DNA from 4 places in the Ciceribacter azotifigens genome. Region 1 is predicted to be linked to each of the others. Evidence: riboswitches for the same ligand, from Rfam matches in the RefSeq annotation. Region 1 holds a riboswitch; each other region holds the start of a gene.
The links. Region 1 has a riboswitch for cobalamin ahead of cobU (bifunctional adenosylcobinamide kinase/adenosylcobinamide-phosphate guanylyltransferase). Riboswitches for the same ligand answer to the same signal wherever they lie in the genome.
Positions count from the first base shown of each region.

Region 2: it holds a riboswitch for cobalamin, as region 1 does, so the genes downstream of both, ACM6UT_RS00130 (CbtB domain-containing protein) here and cobU (bifunctional adenosylcobinamide kinase/adenosylcobinamide-phosphate guanylyltransferase) in region 1, are expected to answer to the same signal.
Region 3: it holds a riboswitch for cobalamin, as region 1 does, so the genes downstream of both, cobT (nicotinate-nucleotide--dimethylbenzimidazole phosphoribosyltransferase) here and cobU (bifunctional adenosylcobinamide kinase/adenosylcobinamide-phosphate guanylyltransferase) in region 1, are expected to answer to the same signal.
Region 4: it holds a riboswitch for cobalamin, as region 1 does, so the genes downstream of both, bluB (5,6-dimethylbenzimidazole synthase) here and cobU (bifunctional adenosylcobinamide kinase/adenosylcobinamide-phosphate guanylyltransferase) in region 1, are expected to answer to the same signal.

Region 1 covers NZ_JBLQTA010000004.1:120,928-124,828, reverse strand. Annotated here, with positions in the region: gene ACM6UT_RS07945 (ATP12 family chaperone protein) at 1-69, shown strand, start outside; gene ACM6UT_RS07940 (hypothetical protein) at 133-600, shown strand; cobalamin riboswitch at 666-1,034, shown strand; gene cobU (bifunctional adenosylcobinamide kinase/adenosylcobinamide-phosphate guanylyltransferase) at 1,204-1,728, shown strand; gene cobW (cobalamin biosynthesis protein CobW) at 1,732-2,814, shown strand; gene cobN (cobaltochelatase subunit CobN) at 3,089-3,901, shown strand, end outside.
Region 2 covers NZ_JBLQTA010000001.1:18,485-22,385, reverse strand. Annotated here, with positions in the region: gene ACM6UT_RS00150 (c-type cytochrome) at 1-319, shown strand, start outside; gene ACM6UT_RS00145 (c-type cytochrome) at 416-1,333, shown strand; gene ACM6UT_RS00140 (DUF1127 domain-containing protein) at 1,422-1,658, opposite strand; gene ACM6UT_RS00135 (hypothetical protein) at 2,115-2,339, shown strand; cobalamin riboswitch at 2,356-2,570, shown strand; gene ACM6UT_RS00130 (CbtB domain-containing protein) at 2,698-2,883, shown strand; gene ACM6UT_RS00125 (CbtA family protein) at 2,896-3,642, shown strand; gene ACM6UT_RS00120 (hypothetical protein) at 3,650-3,901, shown strand, end outside.
Region 3 covers NZ_JBLQTA010000006.1:21,115-25,015, forward strand. Annotated here, with positions in the region: gene ACM6UT_RS10825 (hydroxymethylglutaryl-CoA lyase) at 1-84, shown strand, start outside; gene ACM6UT_RS10830 (crotonase/enoyl-CoA hydratase family protein) at 81-848, shown strand; gene cobT (nicotinate-nucleotide--dimethylbenzimidazole phosphoribosyltransferase) at 949-2,007, opposite strand; cobalamin riboswitch at 2,078-2,206, opposite strand; gene ACM6UT_RS10840 (hypothetical protein) at 2,397-2,594, shown strand; gene ACM6UT_RS10845 (Lrp/AsnC family transcriptional regulator) at 2,603-3,109, opposite strand; gene ACM6UT_RS10850 (threonine ammonia-lyase) at 3,163-3,901, shown strand, end outside.
Region 4 covers NZ_JBLQTA010000004.1:232,956-236,856, reverse strand. Annotated here, with positions in the region: gene ACM6UT_RS08490 (NAD+ synthase) at 1-1,194, shown strand, start outside; gene ACM6UT_RS08485 (TolB family protein) at 1,222-2,052, shown strand; cobalamin riboswitch at 2,097-2,300, shown strand; gene bluB (5,6-dimethylbenzimidazole synthase) at 2,347-3,039, shown strand; gene ACM6UT_RS08475 (DUF2865 domain-containing protein) at 3,070-3,901, opposite strand, start outside.

The DNA.
Region 1 (3,901 bases):
CGGGCCAAGCGCTTCGAAGAGATGGACGCCGCGGCGCGGCTGTTCCGGGCCGTGCGGGCTACCGCTTAACGCAGCGCTAACCATAATGATGACAGGCTTCTCCGAAGCGAATCGGGGTCGGATCAGCCTGTCATGTTTCTGCGGTTCTGCCATGCCGCCATCGCCCTTCTCCTTTCCGCGCTGCTGTCGTCGTGCAGCATCGCCGGGGCGGGGCTTTTCACGTCGCCCAAGGTCTATGACGTCCGCGACCTGACAGTGCTTGCCGATATCCGGGTGCCGAAGGTGGTAATCGTCAGTACCGACAGCCGCATTGCCGCGGCGATCGCTGCGACCGTGCCGCGGCCGGAGGCGCCGCCGGTGGTACTTTCCGTGCGGATCGGCTCCTACAGGCCGGACATTTCTCCGCTCAACCGCCGCAGCGAGGCGACGGTCACCGTAACGGCCGTTTCGGTCATAGACGGTTCGCCCGTCGCCACCGCAACCTTCCCGGTGATGAGCGGAACGGAAAATCCGGATTTCGAGGCGGAGGCGCTCGCCGAAGTGATTGCCGCGCGCATTCGCTCGCTCTTCGCACTGACCATGCCGTCGGGCCGACGGTGAGGATGATCGCCACGGTCTGCACGGCCGATTCCCTTCGAATTGACTTCACTGCCGCTTGCGCCTAAGCAGTTTCTCATTCGGATGGTTTCCGCGCCGTCGATTGCGGGGCGGAACGCAAAAGGGAATGCGACGGTGGGGACCCAAGCCGGGCCTGCCAATCGCAGCCGACCCCGCGACTGTAGAGCGGTGAGGGTCCTTCATCCGGCGAGCCGGAATATCCGCGACGGGTCCGCAAGAGGTGGACGGCGGGTTCTTCGGCGAAACCGGAAAAGCCACTGGAGTGGCGACACGAACAGCCGGGGCCGGGACGCCTCTATTTCTACGAATCGTCCGCCCTTCGTGTCGCCTCGAAGCTCCGGGAAGGTGAGAGAGACCCGCTGGCGCTAGGCGCCTCAACCGCGAGCCAGGAGACCTGCCACCCGTGCCGGGCTTTGAAAGCCCATCCTGGGGAAAAGTCCCCGTTGCCAGCACGGAGGTTGTCGTGGCGACATCTTGTGACGGCGGGATCGTGCGATCCCGCATTTCCACATTCTTTCTGGCGGGCCGCGCGCCCGGCCTCTTCCTATGTCCGTCTTTCCGGCGCTCTGCCGCTGAGGTCCGCCCTTGAGCGCGGCTGACGGCCACTGCGTCTTCGTGCTCGGCGGTGCCCGTTCGGGCAAGTCACGGCATGCGGAGACGCTTGCCGAGGCGAGCGGGCTCGAACGCCATTATGTCGCTACCGGACGCGCCTTCGACGACGAGATGCGCGAACGCATTGCATTGCATCGCGAAGGTCGCGGCGGGCTCTGGACGACCCATGAGGAGCCGGTCGACCTCGTCGGCGTTCTCCGGCGCATTGATGCGCCGGGTCGCGTCGTGCTCGTCGACTGCCTGACGCTCTGGGTCACGAACCTGATGCTGGACGAACGCGATGTCGCCGCTGAAAGCGCGCGCCTCGTCTCGGTCCTGCCGACGCTTCAGGCGCGGCTCATCCTCGTCTCGAACGAGGTCGGGCTCGGCATCGTGCCGGAAAACCGCATGGCGCGCGAATTCCGCGACCATGCAGGACGGCTCCATCAGATGGTCGCGGCGGTCGCGACCGAAGTCTATTTCGTCGCGGCGGGACTGCCGCTGAAAATGAAGGGTTGAACCATGCTGCAGCAGAAGATCCCGGCAACCGTCATCACCGGCTTTCTCGGCGCCGGAAAGACAACGATCATCCGCAACATGCTGATGAACGCCAACGGCAAGAAGATCGCGCTCATCATCAACGAATTCGGCGACCTCGGGGTCGACGGCGAGGTGCTGAAGGGCTGCGGTGCCGACAATTGCACCGAGGACGACATCATCGAACTCACCAATGGCTGCATCTGCTGCACAGTGGCCGACGATTTCGTGCCGACCATGCAGCGTCTGCTGGAACGCGACGAGCGGCCGGATCACATCGTCATCGAGACCTCCGGCCTCGCCCTGCCGCAGCCGCTGGTCGCCGCCTTCAACTGGCCGGACATCCGCACCCGCGTGACCGTCGACGGCGTCGTGACTGTGGTCGACAGTGCCGCGGTGGCGGCCGGCCGCTTTGCCGACGACCACGATCGGGTCGACGCGATGCGCGAGCAGGATGCCTCGCTCGACCACGACAGCCCGCTCGAGGAGCTCTTCGAGGACCAGCTCACCTGCGCCGACCTGATCGTTCTCAACAAGACGGACCTTCTGGACGGTGAGGGGATTGCCGCGGTCCGCTCCGAGGTGGCCGGTCGGATCAACCGAAAGCCGACGCTGATCGAGGCGAGGAACGGTGAAGTTCCGGCGATCGTGCTTCTCGGCCTCGGTGCCGGTTCGGAGGCCGATATCGAAAACCGCAAGTCGCATCACGAGCTGGAGCACGAGGCAGCGCACGCCTCCGGCGAGGGACACGACCACCTGCATCACCACGACCACGACGAGTTCGAGAGTTTTGCGCTGCGGCTTCCGGCGATCGCCGATCCGGCCGCTTTCGTCGAACGGCTGAGGGCCATCATCGAGGCACACGACATCCTGCGCCTCAAGGGCTTCGTCGACGTGCCCGGCAAGCCGATGCGGCTCGTCGTCCAGGCGGTCGGCTCGCGGATCGACACCTATTTCGACCGACCCTGGGCCGCCGGCGAGAAGCGGGAGACCCACCTCGTCCTCATCGGTCTGCACGAATGGGATTTCGCGGCAGTGGTCGAGGCGGTGGAGAAGGCGGCGGGTTGAAAAACGGTTTAACCATGGTGCGAAGCGTTACCCCCCTCTGGCCTGCCGGCCATCTCCCCCACAAGAGGGGAGACCGGAATGCGGAGACGCTCGGTCGTTCCGTCAGCAGTGAAGACGGGCGGTCGTTCGGAGCATGGCTCAGAAGGGTCTGGCAGCAGGCGCGACTTGTCGGCTTCCGATCTCCCCCCTTGTGGGGGAGATGGCCGGCAGGCCAGAGGGGGATGTTGTCAACGCGATACGCCTCGACGCGAACTCTTGGAGAAGCGAAGCAGCCATGCATCTTCTCCTAGCCCAGAAAGGCTCGATCAGCGACGGCGAGGAGGCGATCGACCTTGGCCAGAGCGCCGGCGACATCGTCTTCCTGACGGCGGCCGACACCGAGCTTTCGGCGATCGCCGCGGCCGTGCGGTTGCGCGGCGAGGCCGGTCCGAAGTGGCGTCTCGCGAGCCTGATGGCGCTGAAACATCCGATGTCGGTCGACACTTACGTCGAGCGGACGGCGCGCCATGCCCGGCTGATCGTGGTCAGGGCGCTCGGCGGCGCGAGCTACTTCCAGTATGCGCTGGAGGCCCTGCACGCAGCGGCACAACGGTCGGGCGCGATGATCGCCGTGCTTCCGGGTGACGACAAGCCGGACGAGGGGCTTTCGAGCTTTTCCAACCTGGCGGCGGAGGACCTCGCCGCGCTCTGGGCCTACCTGATCGAGGGCGGCGATGCCAATGCCGGCGGCTTCGTCGCCTATGCCGAGGCGCTCGTCGCCGGAGCCGAGAAGCCGGAGCCGGCGCGGCCGCTGCTGAAAGCCGGCATCTGGTGGCCGGGTCGCGGCGTGGTCGGCACGGAGGAATGGGGGCGGTGTAGCGGTTTTGTCCAAGCGTCGACGCCCGTCGTTGCCATCTGCTTCTACCGCGCGCTCGTCCAGAGTGGCGAGACGAAGCCGGTGGAGGCGCTGATCGAGGCTCTCGCGGCCGAAGGGCTCGTCGCCTTGCCGGTCTTCGTCTCGAGCCTCAAGGATGCCGTCTCCGTCGATACCCTCAGGGCAATCTTTGCCGATGCGCCGCCCGCGGTGGTGATCAACGCAACCGGTTTT
Region 2 (3,901 bases), on a different contig from region 1:
CGCCATCGGCGCGATCGTCAAGGGCAAGAAGCCCTTCGATGCCGCGGTGGTGAAGTCCTCGCTGACCACGATGAAGGAGGTCGCCGCAACCTTCCCGGAACATTTTCCCGCCGGCTCCGAGACGGGCTTCAAGTCCGAAGCAAGCCCGAAGATCTGGGAAAACATGGATGACTTCAAGGCCAAGGCCGCCAATCTCGTGAAGGTCGCCGATGCGCAGCTTGCTGCCCTCCCGACCGATCAGGCGAGCACCGGCGCGACCATGAAGACGCTCGGCGAGGCCTGCAGCTCCTGTCACGAGACGTACCGGCTGAAGAAGTAATCGCCCGGGCGAAATGCGACGAAGCGGGTTCCGGCCGAAGACGGCCGGGCCCTCTTTCGGCATATCGCATTCGTCCTGCGTGCTTTCGGAGGTGTCATGGCCCGCAAAACCCTGAAGGCGCTCGGCGCCCTCGTCGTCCTCGGCATCGCTGGCGGCGTCGGCTTCCTCTACGTCACCGCGCCGACCCCGCAAGCCCCTTCCGTCTGGGCGGATCTCGGCACGCCGGACCTCGAAAACGGCCGACGCGTCTTCTTTGCCGGCGGCTGCACGAGCTGCCATGCGGCGAAGGGCGCAACCGGAGACGAGCGCCTCGTTCTTTCCGGCGGAGCGCCGCTTCAAAGCCCCTTCGGCACCTTCTACGCGCCGAACATTTCGAGCGATGCCAAGGCCGGGATCGGCGGCTGGACGCTCGCCGAATTCGGCAATGCGATGACCCGCGGCGTCGGCCCTGATGGCAAACATCTCTATCCGGCCTTTCCCTACGGTTCCTACGCGCGGATGGCGCCGAAGGACGTCAACGACCTTTTCGGCTTCCTGAAGACGCTGCCGGCGAGCGACAAGACGGCGCCGGAACACGCGCTCTCCTTCCCCTTCGACCAGCGCCTGCTGCTCGGCGGCTGGAAGTTCCTCTATTTCTCGGCCGGCCCGCGCGTCGAACTCGCCGGTGCCTCCGATGCGGCGAAGCGCGGCCAATACCTCGTCGAAGGGCCGGGCCATTGCGGCGAATGCCACACCCCGCGTGACGGTTTCGGCGGCTTCAAGGCCGGGCTGTGGCTCGCCGGCGGCCCGAACCCGGAGGGCAAGGGTACGATCCCGAACATCACCCCCGGCTCGAAGACCATGGGCTCATGGACCGAGGAGGATATCGCCACCTATCTCGAAACCGGTTTCACCCCGGCTTTCGACAGCGTCGGCGGTGCGATGGTCGAGGTGCAGAAGAACATGGCCGAGCTGCCGGCCGAGGACCGCGCGGCGATCGCCGCCTATCTGAAGGCCGTTCCTGCGGTGGAATAGGATGGGCGGCGGGCAGCTGCGGAATGACCGGTCGCCCGATCATTCCGCGGCCGGCATAAAGGCCCTGCGGCACCGCCCGGTGCCGTCGTCACAGCCGGATGTCCCAGAGCGTGAACGTCGCCTCGCCTCGGGGATCGTAGGCCTCCGGAAGGCCGACGTCACGGCGCAGGCGATTCGAAAAATGCGAGAGCTGTCCCTCGATCCTCCGGCGCCGGTGGGCCGCCGCGACGAGCGCCAGCGTGCTCCTCCAGAAACCGAATTTCCGGCAGAGTTCGTCGGCGACGACGGGCAGGGCATCAACAACCAATGCGTGTTCTTTGTGCATGATCTTCCGTCCCGGCGCGCCCATGCGGCCAGGTCCTTTCGAAGTTGCGATGGATGACCGGCGCAGACGCGGATACGCACAGAGGTGCGAGCCGTATCAACCGGTCACTTCAAGATGAGTTTGGGGGTGCCTGGGCGGCGGAAATCCGGGCTTTAGAAGCCGCAGACGAAAGTTCGGCGCAGCATCGGCACATACATGGCAGCCGTCGTAGAAGCCGTTCCGCCGAAGAGGCGCGCGGATGTGGTATTGAGTGTCATGTCACGCCTCCTGTGTTGTGAATTGCGGATGCTGGTAACGTACACGAGATTTGCCGATCATCAAGCCTGCAATCGCGAATTGCAGATTTTGCGACAATTCTGTTGCCGATGCGCAACATGGCGGCGTCGAGGCTCCAGCGCCACGCAAGCCCGCCGCCGCTAGTCTCCCGAGATTCGGAACACGCAAAGGGGGCGGGGAATGAGCCTGGAGAGGCGACGGATGGAGCAGGCGCTTGGCCGATTGCTCGACCGCTATCCCGATCCCATGCTGCATCGCTGGGTCATGGAAACGGTCGGCGCTCTCCAGGTGCGGCTGAAGGTGATCGTCGATCCCGCCGAGCGCGACGAGGCTGAGCGGGCCGCCCTCATTCTCATCAAGACGACGCTCCAGAACTGGTCGGAAAAACCACCGGTGCGCCATTGACGGCGGCTGCCGGAGAGTTGATATTCGGCAAGATGGTTCCTTGGAGGCCGCGCTGCCTCGGGGAATAATAGGGAATACGATAGGGGAGACCCCAGAGGGACCCGATTCGTGGCTGCCCCCGCAACTGTGAGCGGAGAACGTCCGGCGCCAAGGCCACTGGAGATATCCGGGAAGGCCGTCCGGACGTGATGACCCGCGAGCCAGGAGACCTGCCATCGCACTGAACCGCCTGCCGGACGGGGTTGTTCCGGGCAGCCGTCGATGCGCTTGCTCCTGTCGGGAGACGCGCCGTCAGACCGGTCCTGTCCTTCGCCTCCGTCCAGGGTGACGAGTTTTCATGCTCCTCGGAGGGACAAACATGACCGCAAACACTGCCGCTTCCACCCTTTCCACTTCCGGCCTCAAGGCCGGCGCGCTGCTGCCCTCGATGATGAGCGTTCTATTCGGCCTCTTCATCGTCGGTTTCGTCGGCTTCTCGCAGCTGGACGTGGTTCACAATGCCGCCCACGACGCGCGGCACGCGAACGCCTTCCCCTGCCACTGACGGGCGGCCGTGATGCACCTCTTCCGATCGCTGGTCTTCGTCTCGGCGCTGGTCGGGCTGATCGTCGGCGCGGTCATCAGCATCGTGCAGTATGTCGGCACCGAGCCGCTGATCTTCGCCGCCGAAGTCTACGAGACCCCCGCACCGGCGCCCTCCGACCCTGGCGGGCATGACGGCCATGACCATGGCGCGGCGGCAGGCGCGGAAACCGCGGCTTCCCCGGCGTCCCACGAGCATGAACACGCGGCGGATGCCTGGGCACCGGCCGACGGTTTCGAGCGGCATTTCGCAACGCTCATCGCCAACGTGCTCACCGCGACGGGCTTCGCGCTGGTGCTGAACGGGCTCATGCAGGCGACGCGCCAGCCGGCGGGCTGGCGGACCGGGCTTGCCTGGGGGCTTTGCGGCTTTGCCGCCGTCATGCTCGCGCCTACGCTCGGACTCCATCCGGAGCTGCCGGGCACGCCGGCTGCCCCGCTCGGCGAGCGGCAGGTCTGGTGGATCGCGACTGCGATCGCGACCGCGGCCGGCATAGCGCTCCTCTACTTCAAGCGCACGCCCTGGGCGGCGGCCGCGGCACTGGTGCTGATCGCGCTGCCGCATGTCGTCGGCGCTCCGCTCGCGCCGGAAGGCGAGGCGGCACTCGCGCCGGAGGCGCTGTCGCGCCGCTTCGTGGTCGTCGCCACCCTGACGAGCCTCGTCTTCTGGGCGCTGCTCGGCAGCCTGTCGGGCTATCTCCGCCAGCGGCTGGAGGCCTGAGGCCGCCATGGCCGGCATCTTCGACTACGACTGGCGCATCGATCTCGATGCGCTGGTCTTTTCGCATCCCGCCTCCGGCAGCCGCTGCTTCGTCCACCGGCTCGCCTTTCGCGCCCTGACGAGGAATGCCTCGCCGACCGCGCAGGACTGCATGAGATGGTTTATACGCCATCGCGCTGCCTTCGAGGCGGCCGCGGACGAGAAGGCGGGGCGTGGCCCCGTTCCCGGCAACGCCTTCAACCTGAACAGCCGCGAGATT
Region 3 (3,901 bases), on a different contig from region 1:
ACCGGGATCGATCCGGAGAAACTGAAACGCGCCGAAGCTTTCATCAAGCAGCGGATCGAGCGTCTTTCCAGGAGGAACGCATGACGGAATTCGAAACGATCCTGATCGACACCGACGAGCGCGGCATAGCGCGCCTGACACTGAACCGTCCCGACAAGCATAATGCGCTTAATGCCCGGATGATCGCCGAACTCACGAGAGCTGCAGAAATCCTCGGCGCGGATGAGAGCTTGCGTGCCGTCGTGCTCGCCGGGAACGGGGCAAGTTTCTGTGCCGGCGGCGATCTCGGCTGGATGCGAGAGCAGCGGGACAAGGATCGTGCCGGAAAAATGCAGGAAAGCCGGGCGCTTTCTGCGATGTTTTCGGCACTCAATGCCCTCCCGAAACCGCTGATCGGCCGGGTTCACGGGAACGCCTATGGCGGCGGTATCGGGCTGATGGCAGTCTGCGACATCGTCGTTTCGGTGGGAACCGCCCGTTTTGCCCTCACCGAAACCCGCCTCGGGCTCATCCCCGCAACCATCGGTCCCTTCGTCGTTCGCCGTATCGGCGAGGGCTACGCCCGGCAGGTTTTCTTCACGGCCAAACCGTTCGACGCCGCCTTCGCCCTGAGATGTGGCCTCGTCTCCAGCGTCACGGAACCAGAACAACTGGATGCCTGCGTCGAGGTTGAAGTCGCAGCGATCCTGAAGACGCGGCCGGGGGCGGTCGCAGCGGCAAAAGCGCTTTGTCTGGAACTCGGTGGCCAGAGCCTCTCAGGGCACTTCGAGCGGACCGCGGAACTGCTCACGGACCGCTGGGAAAGTGCAGAGGCCGCAGAAGGCATCGAGGCCTTCCTCGCCAGATAGTAGATGCCTGCATGCCCGGGGAGGGATCTCCCCATCCCTCCCCGAGGCCACTATGACTTCCAGGTGAATGCCGGTGACGGCCCGGCGTCCACGCCGGCTGTCAGGCTGCGCCGCTGTCCACGCCGGCTTCGGCAAACGTGGCCATGCCGAGGTGGCAACGCAGGGCGGCCTTTGCGAGAATTGCGCCCAGCACCGCCCCGGTTCCTTCCCCAAGCCTGAGGTCGAGATCGAGAAGCGGCCGGTGACCGAGGTGGGTGAGAAGTCGCCGGTGGCCGGGCTCCATGGAGGCGTGTCCCACCATGCAATGCGCAAGAGCGTCTACGCCGCTGCAATACAGGGCAAGGGCGGCGGCGGAGCATATGAATCCGTCGAGCATGACCGGGATCGAAAGCAGGCGCGCGGCGAGAATGGCGCCAGCCATGGCGGCGATCTCGCGTCCACCGAGTATCCGCAGGGCGTCCAGACCGTCATCGATCGCCTCCCGATGGCGTTCGACCCCCTCTGAGATGATCTCGGCCTTTCGCTTCAGGACGTCATTGGAGACGCCTGAGCCGCGGCCACACCATTCGACGGCGGGGCCGCCGAGGAGCGCAAGGCACAGAGCCGAAGCCGATGTCGTGTTTCCGATGCCCATCTCTCCGGGACACAGGATGCTGGCATCCGGCCGCACGGCGTGCATTCCCGCATTGAAAGCTTCCAGGAACTCGCTTTCCGTCATGGCGGGCGCGTGCAGGAAGTTCCTGACCGGTCGGGAAAGGTCCAGGGGAACGACCGTCATGCTGGCCCCCAGTTCGGCGCTCAACTGGTTGATCGCAGCGCCCCCTCTCTCGAAATTGAGGACCATCTGCTCTGTGACGACTGGCGGATAGGCGGAGACGCCTGCCTCGGCGATGCCGTGATTGCCGGCGAAGACGCAGGTTTGCGGCCGGTCCATGACCGGCGGGTAGCGCCCTTGCCAGCGGGCAAGCCAGGCGACGGTCTCCTCGAGCCGCCCGAGGCTTCCGGGTGGCTTGGTCAGCATGCCCTCACGGGTGGCGGCGGCCTCCGCGGCTCGCGCGTCGCCTTGTGGAAGCTGGCTTAGCGCCTTTCGCAAGGCGGCGACGGTTTCAAAGGACTGGGTTGGTTGTTGCCCCGAAGTGAGGCTCATTTCTGCAGACATACGGGTCCTCCACGTGACGCCGATCATTCCACCGTTTGCCATCGGGCGGATTTCGGTTGCGGATCAACTCGTCTTCTGACTTCCAGCGTGGCCGGGTTCAGGCACCTTCCCGTCCAGGGCCGGACAGTGGCGGACAAAGCCTCCTGAGACTCGTATCTGGTTACAGCGGCGGGACCGTCTCGGAATTTCACCGAGTTCCGTTAGTTGTCGAAACGTCTGTAACCAGCGCCTTGCCCTTGAGCAACGGATGCTTGCTTCATCTCTGGTAGAATCCGGATACTTCGACACCGAAAAGACCCCTGAATTTGCGCCGTCGCAAAGAGCCTCTTTGGAGACGTTCAGACGGGCATGGGGCGTTCGAGCAAGGCGCGCTGATGGAGGCCGGGCGCATGGCCTCGGCAATGCGTGTATTCTATCGCACCACCCACAATGTCGCCGAGGGAGCAGGTGCCGCGCCGCTCGCCGCCCTTCTCCAGGAGCGCAACGCCATGCGCGGGAAGAGGACCGGCATCATTCTCAGCGGCGCCAATGTGGATGCCGACCTCTTCCGGATGGTGCTCGCGGGGGAGACGCCGCGGGTTGCGTGAGCCGGTCGTCACTTCAACGGGACGGCAAGCCCGCGCTTCAGCGTCTTCAGCACGACGTGGGTGGTGAATTTGCGGACATTCGGGTTCTCGTTCACCAGCCGCTCGGCGAGGGTATCGAAGTCGTCGATCGATCCACAGACGACGACGAGCGTGTAGTCGCCGCGGCCCGTGATGCACCAGGCTTCCTGCACCTCCGGCGTCCTCGCAATCCACTGATGAAGGTTGGCCATGAGCTCCGGCCGGTCCCGCTCGAGTTCGAGCTCGACGAGCAGGGTGACGCCGAGTCCCACCTTTTTCGGGTCGACGATCGAGACGTCGCCGAGGATGACCTTCTGCTCCCGCAACCGCTGCAGCCGCCGCTGCGCCGAGGACGGCGAAAGACCGGTGCGCGCAGCGATGTCCTCGATTGTCGCGCGGGCATCCTCCTGCAGGATGGCCAGGATCTCCCGGTCGACGGCGGTGACGTGTTCGGGTGATCCATTCGAGGTTGCGCGCTTTCTGGGTGAACTATCCATCTGGCTGGCTCTGTTTGACGAATTTTCCCGATCCGGACAGCTATGCTGCCCACATGACTGATTTGCAACATCTCCCCAGCATCGACGGCATCCTTTCCGCCTATGACGCGATCGATCCACTCTTTGTCGACACGCCGCTCATCCGGCATGACGCAGCCGATGCCGAACTTCGGCTCACGCTTCACGCCAAGGTGGAGACGCTGAACCCGCTCCGTTCCTTTAAGGGGCGCGGAACCGATTGGCTTCTCCAGACGATGTCGTCCACCGGCATTCCGCTCGTGGCGGCCTCTGCCGGAAACTTCGGCCAGGGGCTCGCCCATGCGGCTGCCAAGCGGGGACGCAAGGCGATCATCTTCGCGGCGACAAATGCCAACCCGCTGAAGATCGCCGCCATGCGCGGGCTTGGAGCCGAGGTGCTCCTCCACGGCGAGGATTTCGATGCAGCGAAGGTCGAGGCGCGCCGCTTCTCTGCCGAGAAGGGTTATGCCTTCGTCGAGGACGGCGCCCATGCGGCTATCGCCGAGGGTGCTGGCACGATCGCACTCGAGCTCACGAGGCAGAGCGAGAAACGTGGCATCGCGCTCGACGCCATGCTCGTGCCCCTCGGCAATGGTGCTCTTCTGACGGGCGTTGGTACATGGATCAAGGCGAGGATGCCCTCTTGTCGCGTGATCGGTGTCGTCGCCGCGAAAGCCCCGGCGATGCTCCTTTCCTGGGAGCGCGGCGAGTATCTTCCAACACCGTCGGCACCAACGAGCGCCGACGGTATCGCCGTTCGTGAACCGGTCCCAT
Region 4 (3,901 bases), 110 kb from region 1:
CTCGGCGTCTGCGAGACGCTCGCCGAAGCGGGAGCGGAAATCCTTCTTGTGCCGAACGGCTCGCCCTACTACCGCGCGAAGATCGACGTGCGCTACCAGATTGCCCTGAAGCAGGTGATCGAGTGTGGACTACCGCTCGTCTACGTCAACCAGGTGGGCGGGCAGGACGAGCTCGTCTTCGACGGCGCAAGCTTCGCCTTCAACGCCGACAAGTCGCTCGCCTTCCAGATGAACCAGTTCGAGGCCGAGCTCCTGGTCACGACCTGGAAGCGCAGTGCCGACGGCTGGCGTTGCGACGAAAGGCACATCGCCCACGTGCCGGAGGAGGCGGAGGCCGACTATCGTGCCTGCGTGCTCGGTCTGCGCGACTACGTCAACAAGAACGGTTTCAAGAGCGTGGTGATCGGCCTTTCGGGCGGCATCGATTCGGCGCTCTGTGCAGCGATCGCGGTCGACGCGCTCGGCGCCGAGAGGGTGCGGACCGTCATGCTGCCCTACCGGTACACCTCGGAAAGCTCGTTCTCGGATGCCGCGGCCTGCGCCAAGGCGCTCGGTTGCCATTACGACATTGTGCCGATCGGCGAGCCCGTCGATGCCTTCATCTCGGCGCTCTCTGAGCTCTTCGAGGGAACCGAACCGGGCGTCACGGAGGAGAACCTGCAGGCGCGCACGCGCGGCACGATCCTCATGGCGATCTCCAACAAGTTCGGCGCCATGGTCGTGACGACCGGCAACAAGTCGGAAATGTCGGTCGGCTATGCGACGCTCTACGGCGACATGAACGGCGGCTTCAATCCGGTCAAGGACCTCTACAAGATGCAGGTCTACGCGCTTTCTGGCTGGCGCAACAAGAACGTGCCGCAGGGCGCGCTCGGGCCCGCGGGCGAGGTCATTCCGGCCAACATCATCTCCAAGGCGCCGTCCGCGGAGTTGCGGCCGAACCAGACCGACCAGGATTCGCTGCCGCCCTATCCAGTGCTGGACGACATCCTCGAATGTCTCGTCGAGCAGGAGATGTCGGTCGAAGAAATCGTCGCGCGCGGCCACGACGTTGCGACCGTCCACCGGATCGAACATCTGCTCTACCTTGCCGAATACAAGCGCCGGCAGTCGGCGCCTGGCGTCAAGATCACCCGGAAGAACTTCGGCCGCGACCGGCGCTACCCGATTACCAACCGGTTCCGGGACCGCTGATCCCGCCGATCCCGACAGGAGGCGAGCATGCGCAGTTCCGTAGAGATATTCGACTGCAAAAGCCGCACCTCCAGGGTCGTCTGGCAGACGGAGGCGCTGGTCGAGGCACCGAACTGGACGCCGGACGGTGTATATCTGGTGATCAACGGCGACGGCCTGATCTACCGGCTGCCGATCGATGGAAGTGTGCTGCCGGAGCGGATCGATACGGGCTTTGCCGGCGCGTGCAACAACGACCACGGGCTTTCCCCCGATGGCACCATGCTCGCGATCTCCGACAAGACCGAACACGGCAAATCGTGCATCTATGTCCTGCCGGCGGCGGGCGGCGTGCCGCGGCAGGTGACCGCGAGGCTGCCGTCCTACTGGCACGGCTGGTCGCCCGACGGGTTGCAACTCGCCTATTGCGGAATCCGCGACGGCGAGTTCGGCATCTACACGATCTCCGCCGATGGGGGCGAGGAGAGGGAGCTGATCCGCGGCGGCGGGCACAATGACGGCCCTGATTATTCGCCGGACGGGCAGTGGATCTACTTCAACTCCGATCGCAGCGGGCTCATGCAGATCTGGAAGATCCGGCCCGACGGCACCGGGCTCACGCAGGTGACCGACGACGGCCTTGCCAACTGGTTTCCGCACCCCGCACCGAAAGGCGACGCGCTCGTCTTCCTCTCCTATGGGGCGGATGTCGAAGGCCATCCGCGCGACAAGCAGGTTTCGATCCGGCGGATGGATATCACGACGGGAAAGACGGAAACGCTCATCGAGCTCTTCGGCGGACAGGGCTCCTTGAACGTGCCGAGCTGGTCTCCCGACGGCGACGCCTTCGCTTATGTCCGCTATTTCCCCGTCGAGTGAAACCGGGTTGCACGTAGTCGGACTTGCCACCGGCGGCGAACTGTGAACAATCGGCTGCGTCAGGTGCCCGCCGGCAAGGCGGGAGAATCGGGAATCCGGTGACAATCCGGAACGTGCCCAACGCTGTGTGGCGGATGCCTGTCGCAAGGAACCGGTCTTCCGGTTCGCGTCACTGGCCTTTTGGCCGGGAAGGCGGCGACGGGCAGCGGAAGCCGAGTCAGAAGACCGGCCTGGCAAGATAGACTTGGCCCGCGCGGACGGCGGGCGGTCCTTTGCATTGTTGGGGATTTGACGATGCCGGACGAGCCGATGGACCATATGGTCCGAGCCGGCGCCTTCTCCGTTGAGGAGCGCGCCACCATTTACAAAGCCATAGAGACCCGCCGCGACGTGCGCGACCAGTTCCTGCCGGACCCTCTGCCGGACGATCTCGTCTGGCGGCTGCTGTCCGCTGCCCATCACGCGCCGTCGGTCGGCTTTATGCAGCCGTGGAACTTCATTCTCGTGCGCGATGCCGAGCGGCGCGAGGAAGTCTGGCGTGCATTCAGCCGCGCCAATGACGAGGCCGCCGGAATGTTCTCGGGCAAGAAGCGTGAGGACTATCGTGCGCTGAAGCTCGAAGGCATCCGCAAGGCACCCCTCGGCATCTGCGTAACCTGCGACCCGACGCGCGGCGGTCCGGTCGTCCTCGGCCGCACGCACAATTTCAGCATGGACCGCTACTCGACCGTCTGCGCGATCCAGAACCTCTGGCTTGCGGCGCGCGCCGAAGGCGTCGGCGTCGGCTGGGTCAGCATCTTCCACGAGGACGAGCTCAAGCGGATTCTCTCGATCCCGGAGCATGTCGAGGTGATCGGCTGGTTCTGCCTCGGCTACGTGGACGCGCTTTACGGAGAGCCGGAGCTGGCGGTGAAGGGCTGGCGGCAGCGCCTGCCGCTTGAGGATCTGGTTTTCTCCGAAACCTGGCAGGAGAGGTCCGTCGGCTGAGATCCGACGGACGCCGCAGGCATCCGTGCCCTACTGCTGAATGGGTTGCGGGCCGGAGAGCGCAGGATGCCTGAGGTCGATACCGCTCGTCTCGCTGGGGATGAAGACGGGGCCGACCTGGCGCACCTTCCTCTCCGCCGGGTCGTAAGGCCGCTCGACGGGCGCGGACGGAGCGGCTTGCTGGGGAAGCGATTTGCCGGTCGTCTTCAGGTCGATGACGGAAGAGCCGTAGTCGGGGACGTTCGCGCCGGCCGCCTGCTCCTTCATCTTGCGATAGAAGTCCGTGAGATTGCAGGTGCAGGAGGGTTGCTCGCCCTTGCGCCGGCTCTGGTAGGAGAACGCCGTCGGCGACTGCCGGTAGGGCCTGCCTGTCACGGTCGAGATCATCTCGCCGCTTTCTGGTTCGGTGACAGAACGGAAATAGAGCTCGGTCTCGATGCCGGGGCACATCTGCCGGCAGAGCTCCGCGTCGCGCCGGAAAGTGAGCGGCGTGGTATTCGAGGAGATCGGGAAGAAGGCCCCGTCGCAGCTGCGCACGCAAAGCGTCTGCAGGTCGCCGGCACCGTTCTGCCAGCCGCCCGTCGGCAATCCGTCCGTACCCACGCGCGGCGCCACCATGTCGAGATAGGGGGTGCGCGGAGGATCGGCAGGCGTGGTATCGGCCTCCACCGGCTCGTCGTCGCAGCGGTTGGCGTCCATCGTGTCGAGAATCTTCTGTCGGACCTCGTTGCGCTGCGTGCCACCGCTTCGCGCGGCATCGCGCCTGTCCGCAAGCTGTTGCTTTTCCGCGTCCAGCCGTTTGATGTCGGCGGAAAGCGCGACGCATTCCGGACGGTTCATCGCCGCGTAGTCGGTGACGCTC